2 regions of the Phytobacter sp. V91 genome follow, and region 2 is predicted to be linked to the other one. Evidence: predicted binding sites of a transcription regulator. Region 2 holds the regulator's gene; the other holds the start of a gene.

Region 1 (3,418 bases), on a different contig from region 2:
AATCAGAGGAATAAGAAGTTAATCCTGGAAAGGTCTGCAAATTGAGTTATTAAAATATGTTGTCATGATTAACCCCCTTTGCAGTCAACTATGTGGAAAGTGCGCGTATAGTAATCAGCCACTATTTTCATTGCAAGGTAATTTTTCCGACCTTTTCAGCGCCATATGGTAATTCACAAACCTTACGCCCCGTGATTCGACCGATTGCTGCTGAAGAACCCGAAAACCGTGACGTTCAAAAAATGGCTTTGCCGTAATACTGGCATCCACGGTGAGCATCCCCTGCGGAAGTTGCCTGACGAGCGCGTCAAATAATGCGCTGGCAATCCCCCGACGTATATATTCCGGTGAAACAAACAGAAGATCGATATAACAACCCACCGCGGTAATAAAGCCCACCGGGCGGTCATTAATAACCGCAACCTGCACCCTTGAATGGGCTAATTTATCCTGCCAGCGCGACACGTCTATTTGTGCCCAGGCTGCAATCTGGCGCGGGGAATAATCCTCACTCGCCATCTCAATCACCGCGCGCAGAAAAATTTCGCACAGGTCGTCAAAGTCACTTTCTTTATATTTTCTGATATTCAGCATCGCTATAATCCCAGCACCAGTTGCCGCTCCATTTGTGGATCAAGCAGCGTCACATGCAGGCCCACTAAACGCACGCCACGACCGCTGCGCCGCTCATCCCATGCCTTACGTGCCGTCGTCAGCAAATCTTCTTTATTTAAACGCGGCCAGATATGTTCCTGGGTAGTGAGCTGGAAATCGGCAAATTTCAGTTTCACCCCCTGGCGGGCAATGAGCAGGTCCGGTTTAACTTTTAACAGGCGACGCTCCAGCTCGGCGTATAAGTTGTCGATAATGGCTTCACACTCTTCCCACTGGTGAATGTCTTCCACCAGTGTGCGCTCGACGCCCACGGATTTTCGCAGCCGCTCGCTGCTGATCTGCCGCTCGTCAATCCCCTGACTGCGTTCCCACAGCACCCGGCCAAATTTGCCAAAACGCTTAAGCAGCATAGCCAGATCGCTGTTCTGCACATCTTCACAGGTTTTGAGCCCTAAGGTTTCCAGCTTTGCCGCTGAGACCTTTCCGACTCCGGGAATTTTACACAGCGGCAATGTACGTAAAAAAGCGGGTACGTCCGCGGGGGCAATCACATACTGCCCGTTCGGCTTATTTAAATCAGAGGCAATTTTGGCCAGAAACTTAATGGGGGCGATACCTGCCGAAGCCGTAAGCTGCGTTTCGCGAAAAATAGTCTCGCGGATCTCTTCAGCCATCAACGTAGCGGAGCCGTGGCAGTGAGGGCTGTCGGTAACGTCCAGATAGGCTTCATCCAGTGACAGAGGTTCAATAAGGGTGGTGTAACGGGAAAAGATGTCACGGATCTGGTTCGAGGCTTCCCGGTAGGCCTCGAAACGACCAGGTAACAAAATGAGATGTGGGCAAAGTTTTAACGCCATGCCGGTGGGCATGGCGCTGCGCACGCCAAACTTTCGTGCCGGATAGTTGGCGGTGCTGATGACGCCGCGCTGGACCCGACTGCCGCCGATGGCAATGGGAACATCGCGCAGGGCAGGATTGTCGCGCATCTCTACCGCCGCGAAAAAGCAGTCCATATCGACATGTATGATTTTGCGCATAATCTCACCCCACAAACACTGGATAAGTATACAGCATAATAAATGAAAATGAGAAGTGACGGAAAAACCACAGCAAAAACGCTGCGATCCGGGCTTGCGAAAAACTACCGTGATGCTAATGTGGGCGCACCCGAACCAGATTAATCTGAATCACGGGCCTCTTTTGCCGTCCTGGCAATATGGTGTCAGCTTTATCAAGGAAACAAGCAGTATGCGCAAAATCGCATTTTTTCTTGCGATGCTTATGATGCCGTGCGTGTCGTTTGCTGGTGTATCGAGCAACAGTTCAACAACGCCGATCAGCAAAGAATATAAGCAGCAGTTGATGGGGTCGCCGGTTTACATCCAAATCTTCAAAGAAGAGCGCACCCTTGATCTCTACGTCAAAATGGGTGAGCAGTACCAACTCCTCAACAGCTATAAAATTTGTAATTACTCCGGCGGGCTGGGACCTAAACAGCGTCAGGGGGATTTCAAAAGTCCGGAAGGGTTCTATTCCGTCCAGCGTAACCAGTTAAAGCCTGACAGCCGTTTTTATAAAGCCATTAATATCGGCTTTCCGAACGCCTATGACCGTGCCCATGGCTATGAAGGAAAATACCTGATGATCCACGGCGCGTGCGTCTCTATTGGCTGTTACGCCATGACGGATTCACAGATCGATGAGATTTTCCAGTTCGTGACCGCGGCCCTTGTGTTTGGCCAACCGAATGTTCAGCTGAGTATTTATCCGTTCCGGATGACCGATGCGAATATGCAGCGCCATAAGTACTCGAACTTCGCCAAATTCTGGCAGCAGCTAAAACAGGGTTATGATTTCTTTGAACAAACCCGTAAGCCGCCGGTGGTCTCCGTTGTGGACGGAAACTACGTGGTCAGCAAGCCGCTGAGCCACGAAGTTGTTCACCCACAGCTGGCGTCAAACTACACGCTCCCCGAGACAAAATAACGCCCACTCGCCTGGCATAATCTTTTGCCAGGTTTCGTTGCCTGTCAGCGGCTGCGTGGCAATCACGGTGACCACATCGTCAGGTGTGGTTTCCCGCTGAAAATCAATTTCGATATCCTGATCCAGCAGCGTTGCGACGCCAAACGGCGCGCGGCGGGTGATCCAGAACAGGTTGGTAGAACAGAACGCCATCACGTAGCGCCCATCCGACAGCAGCATATTAAACACCCCTTTCTCACGTAGCTCCGCCGCCAGGGTGGCAATATATTTAAATACCGCTTCCATATTGCCAGGCGTACGTGGATAGCGGGTCGTCAGTTTATCCAGCAGCCAGCAGAAGGCTTTCTCACTGTCGGTTTCCCCAACCGGGCGAAAATTGCCCGTCGCTAACGACTTATAGCCGGTTAGTTGCCCGTTATGGGCGTAGGTCCAGTTGCGGCCCCAAAGCTCGCGGGTAAACGGATGGGTGTTTTCCAGCGCCACTTCGCCCCGGTTTGCCTGACGAATATGGGCAACAACCGAGCAGGATTTGATCGGATATTCCTGCACAAGGCGGGCAATCGGGGAATTGAAACTGGGTTGTGGATCTTTGAACGTACGGCAACCTTTGCCTTCGTAAAAGGTAATGCCCCAGCCGTCTTTATGCGGCCCGGTTCCGCCGCCACGCTGGACGAGCCCGGTGAAACTAAAGCAAATATCGGTCGGCACATTGGCGCTCATCCCGAGCAGTTCGCACATACAACACCCCCACAACGCCTGGCAAAAGGAGAAGGCGTAATTGTTGCAGCCAGTCTGAACACGGTCAGCGCATACAAAC
Region 2 (3,418 bases):
CGGCGGATAAAGAACGCCCCCAGGCGGCGGAAAATCGGCCCGGCGGGCCAGAAGTTCAGGTTAATACCGGCAGCGATATGCGGCGGTACCAGCCCCTGGTGATAAAGCACATAGGAGAGCAGCAGATAGTCCATGTGACTGCGGTGGCAGGGCACATAGACAATTTCATGGCCGTCGTGGGCGAGCTGGCGCACGCGCTCAGCGTTGTGCACGTTAATGCCCTGATACAGACGGTTCCAGGTGAAGCTTAAAATTCGGTCAGAGAGACGAATCATCTCATAGGAGAAGTTCGCCGCAATCTCTTCCATCAGGGCGACCGCGTTTTGCTGGGCCTTATCATGGGAGATTTTTTTGCTGCGGGCTTCGTCTTCCACCGCGCGGGCAATCGCTTTGGAGGCCAGCAGCTTGTTAAACAGATCCTGGCGTGCCGGCAGACGCGGACCGACCGCAGCCAGACGCTGGCGGGCGAAGTGCATACGCGCCACACGTGCCAGTTTTTGGGCGATAATTTTATCCGTGCCGTGCTCAGTCGCCATCCTGCGCAGCGATACCGGCGGCGAGAAACGGACAAAGCTGTCGCGACCAAGCCAGGAGATGGCAAAGAACTTCTGGATGCCGTTGAGCATCCGCAGCGGTGGATTCACTTCGCCTTTTTCGCGCCCCGGTGAGCGACCAAACATCATCGATACCGGTACCATTTGCACATCCAGATCGGGATGGCTACGGTGCAGATCGAGATAGTCGTGGAACAGCTTGATCGACTCTTCTTTTGGCGTGTACCAGGTAAATACCCGTGGCCCGCCATGAATGAAGATGTAACGCGGCAGTTCCACGCCGTCGATCTCAAGCGGTTGCAGCGGATCGGGCAGGTCATGTGCCAGACATTGAGCGCGTAACGTGAGCAAGTCGGCCTTCGAGTTGTACGGTAAAACGTACATAATAGGACGTGACGTATCGAGCCCCAGCTCCTGAGCGGGTTCTGCCGGGATCGACTTGCTTTTTACCAATACGCTTAATGGTAAATTAAGTAACTTGTAGTAAATTCGTGGCCAGCCGGACATAAACGATGTAAAGCCTCTGGTTAATAATGCCATTGCGTCGCAAGAATATCAGAAAGCGCGCACAAATTCTTTTGTACCTCTATAACCTTACATAGAGATTGATGTTCAATACATAATTCAATTCATAAAAAGGTTCTTTTAATGGCCAATAATACCACTGGTGTTACCCGCATCATCAAAGCGGCCGGTTATTCATGGAAAGGCGTCCGCGCCGCCTGGATAAACGAAGCTGCCTTTCGCCAGGAAGCCATCGCGGTCATTCTGGCAATTATTATCGCCTGTTTCCTTGATGTCGATGTCATCACTCGCGTATTGCTGATTGGTTCAGTGGTACTGGTGATGGTCGTTGAAATTCTCAATAGCGCCATTGAAGCGGTAGTGGATCGTATTGGCTCCGAGTTTCATGAGTTGTCCGGACGGGCGAAAGATATGGGCTCCGCGGCGGTACTGATGACCATTCTGCTGGCGCTCTTCACCTGGATTTCGCTGCTGTGGGGACATTTTCGCTGACAGATCCGGAATTGCGCTAACTGCTGGTTTTTTGCGTAATTTTGGTTTCAAAATCGCCTTTAGCTGTATATACTCACAGCATAACTGTATATACACCCAGGGGGCGGAATGAAAGCATTAACGGCCAGGCAGCAAGAGGTGTTCGATCTCATTCGCGATCGAATCAACCAAACGGGTATGCCGCCGACACGTGCGGAGATCGCACAACAGTTGGGGTTCCGTTCCCCAAACGCTGCTGAAGAGCATCTGAAAGCACTGGCGCGCAAAGGCGTGCTGGAGATTGTTTCCGGTGCTTCTCGCGGCATCCGTCTGCTGATTGAAGAAGAAGAGGACGCCGGTTTGCCTCTGATTGGGCGCGTCGCGGCAGGTGAACCCCTGCTGGCGCAGCAGCATATCGAAGGTCACTATCAGGTGGATGCCTCCCTCTTCAAGCCAAATGCTGATTTCCTGCTGCGGGTAAGCGGCATGTCGATGAAAGACATCGGCATTATGGATGGCGACCTGCTGGCCGTGCATAAAACCCAGGACGTGCGTAATGGTCAGGTGGTGGTGGCGCGTATTGACGACGAAGTCACCGTGAAGCGTTTGAAAAAACAGGGCAATACCGTTCATCTCCTGCCGGAAAACAGCGAGTTTTCGCCGATCGTGGTCAATCTGCGCGAGCAGAACTTCACCATCGAAGGTCTGGCCGTTGGCGTTATCCGCAATGGTGAATGGCTGTAACTCTTCGCACAAAACCGTGGCGATACACCCTGTTGCCACGTTTTTCCTTTCCTGATGGCCTCTCCTGCCGGCGGATACATCCCTGATTACCAGTCCCCTCATCTTCATCTCTCCATCATGCTTATAATTCTCTCTTTGATGGTTAAACATTCCGAATAAATCCACCGTTGCGTTATCACTGACTACCCTTATTAGCACGTTCAGCATTTTCAGAACGTAACGAGCCACAATGATTCGTTATTTACACTGAACGATGAGGACATGATGATGAATAAAGACGAAATAGGCGGTAACTGGAAGCAGTTAAAAGGTAAAGCGAAAGAGCAGTGGGGCAAGCTCACCGACGATGACATGACGGTGGTCGAAGGTAAACGCGATCAGCTGGTGGGGAAAATCCAGCAACGTTATGGATACGCGAAAGAGCAGGCGGAAAAAGAGGTCGTTGACTGGGAAAAACGCCACGATTACCACTGGTAGACCTTATTAACACCTCGCTTTATGGCTCTTTCATAAGAACTGTTTAAGATTGTCACGCGGCGGATGAGGCAGTGATTTAAGATAAAGTGACGCTGCGTGACTATCCCGACAGGGTGCTAAATACGCTGGTGCAGTTCTGCAACAGAATTCCCGCTGGCGGTGCAAATAAATAAGGTTTTTTTATTTTTCAAATTAAATCATAGAGATAATATAACTCATTCTTATTTTATAAGCCGTTTTACCCCACTTTTCTCTGATTTCAGAACTGGTATGTATCTTGCCTGTTAAATAGTGACATTTTATTTAACAGGGACAATGCCATGCTGAAGAAAAACTTATTGTTGCGTAAAGGCCACCTCGCTATCGCTGTCAGCGGGGCTTTGGCGCTGTTTACCTCTTTGCAGTCCCAGGCTTCAACGCTGCGCATCGCGATGACTGCCGCAGATATCCCACTGACGCTCGGTCAGCCCGACCAGGGCTATGAAGGAAACCGCTTTACCGGCATCCCGCTGTATGACGCCCTTGTCGAATGGGATCTGTCTCAGGGTGAAAAGCCGAGCGGCCTGGTGCCGGGCCTGGCGACTGAGTGGCATGTTGATCCGCAAAACCAGAGTCGCTGGATTTTTACCCTGCGTCCTGGGGTGAAG

What was found. Region 2 encodes LexA, which represses DNA repair genes until DNA is damaged. Its sites were predicted from a motif close to TNCTGTATGTACATACAGNA; they were not measured.
Region 1: the regulator LexA is predicted to act here: its motif matches at 1,669-1,688, upstream of dinB (DNA polymerase IV).

What each region holds. Positions count from the first base shown of each region.
Region 1 is NZ_CBFFRJ010000075.1:4,293-7,710, reverse strand. It holds gene ACSZO4_RS15740 (GNAT family N-acetyltransferase) at 115-594, opposite strand; gene dinB (DNA polymerase IV) at 597-1,652, opposite strand; gene dpaA (peptidoglycan meso-diaminopimelic acid protein amidase) at 1,864-2,601, shown strand; gene ACSZO4_RS15725 (class II glutamine amidotransferase) at 2,572-3,339, opposite strand.
Region 2 is NZ_CBFFRJ010000008.1:62,810-66,227, reverse strand. It holds gene plsB (glycerol-3-phosphate 1-O-acyltransferase PlsB) at 1-1,061, opposite strand, end outside; gene ACSZO4_RS03060 (diacylglycerol kinase) at 1,203-1,571, shown strand; gene lexA (transcriptional repressor LexA) at 1,680-2,294, shown strand; gene ACSZO4_RS03050 (CsbD family protein) at 2,562-2,771, shown strand; gene ACSZO4_RS03045 (ABC transporter substrate-binding protein) at 3,092-3,418, shown strand, end outside.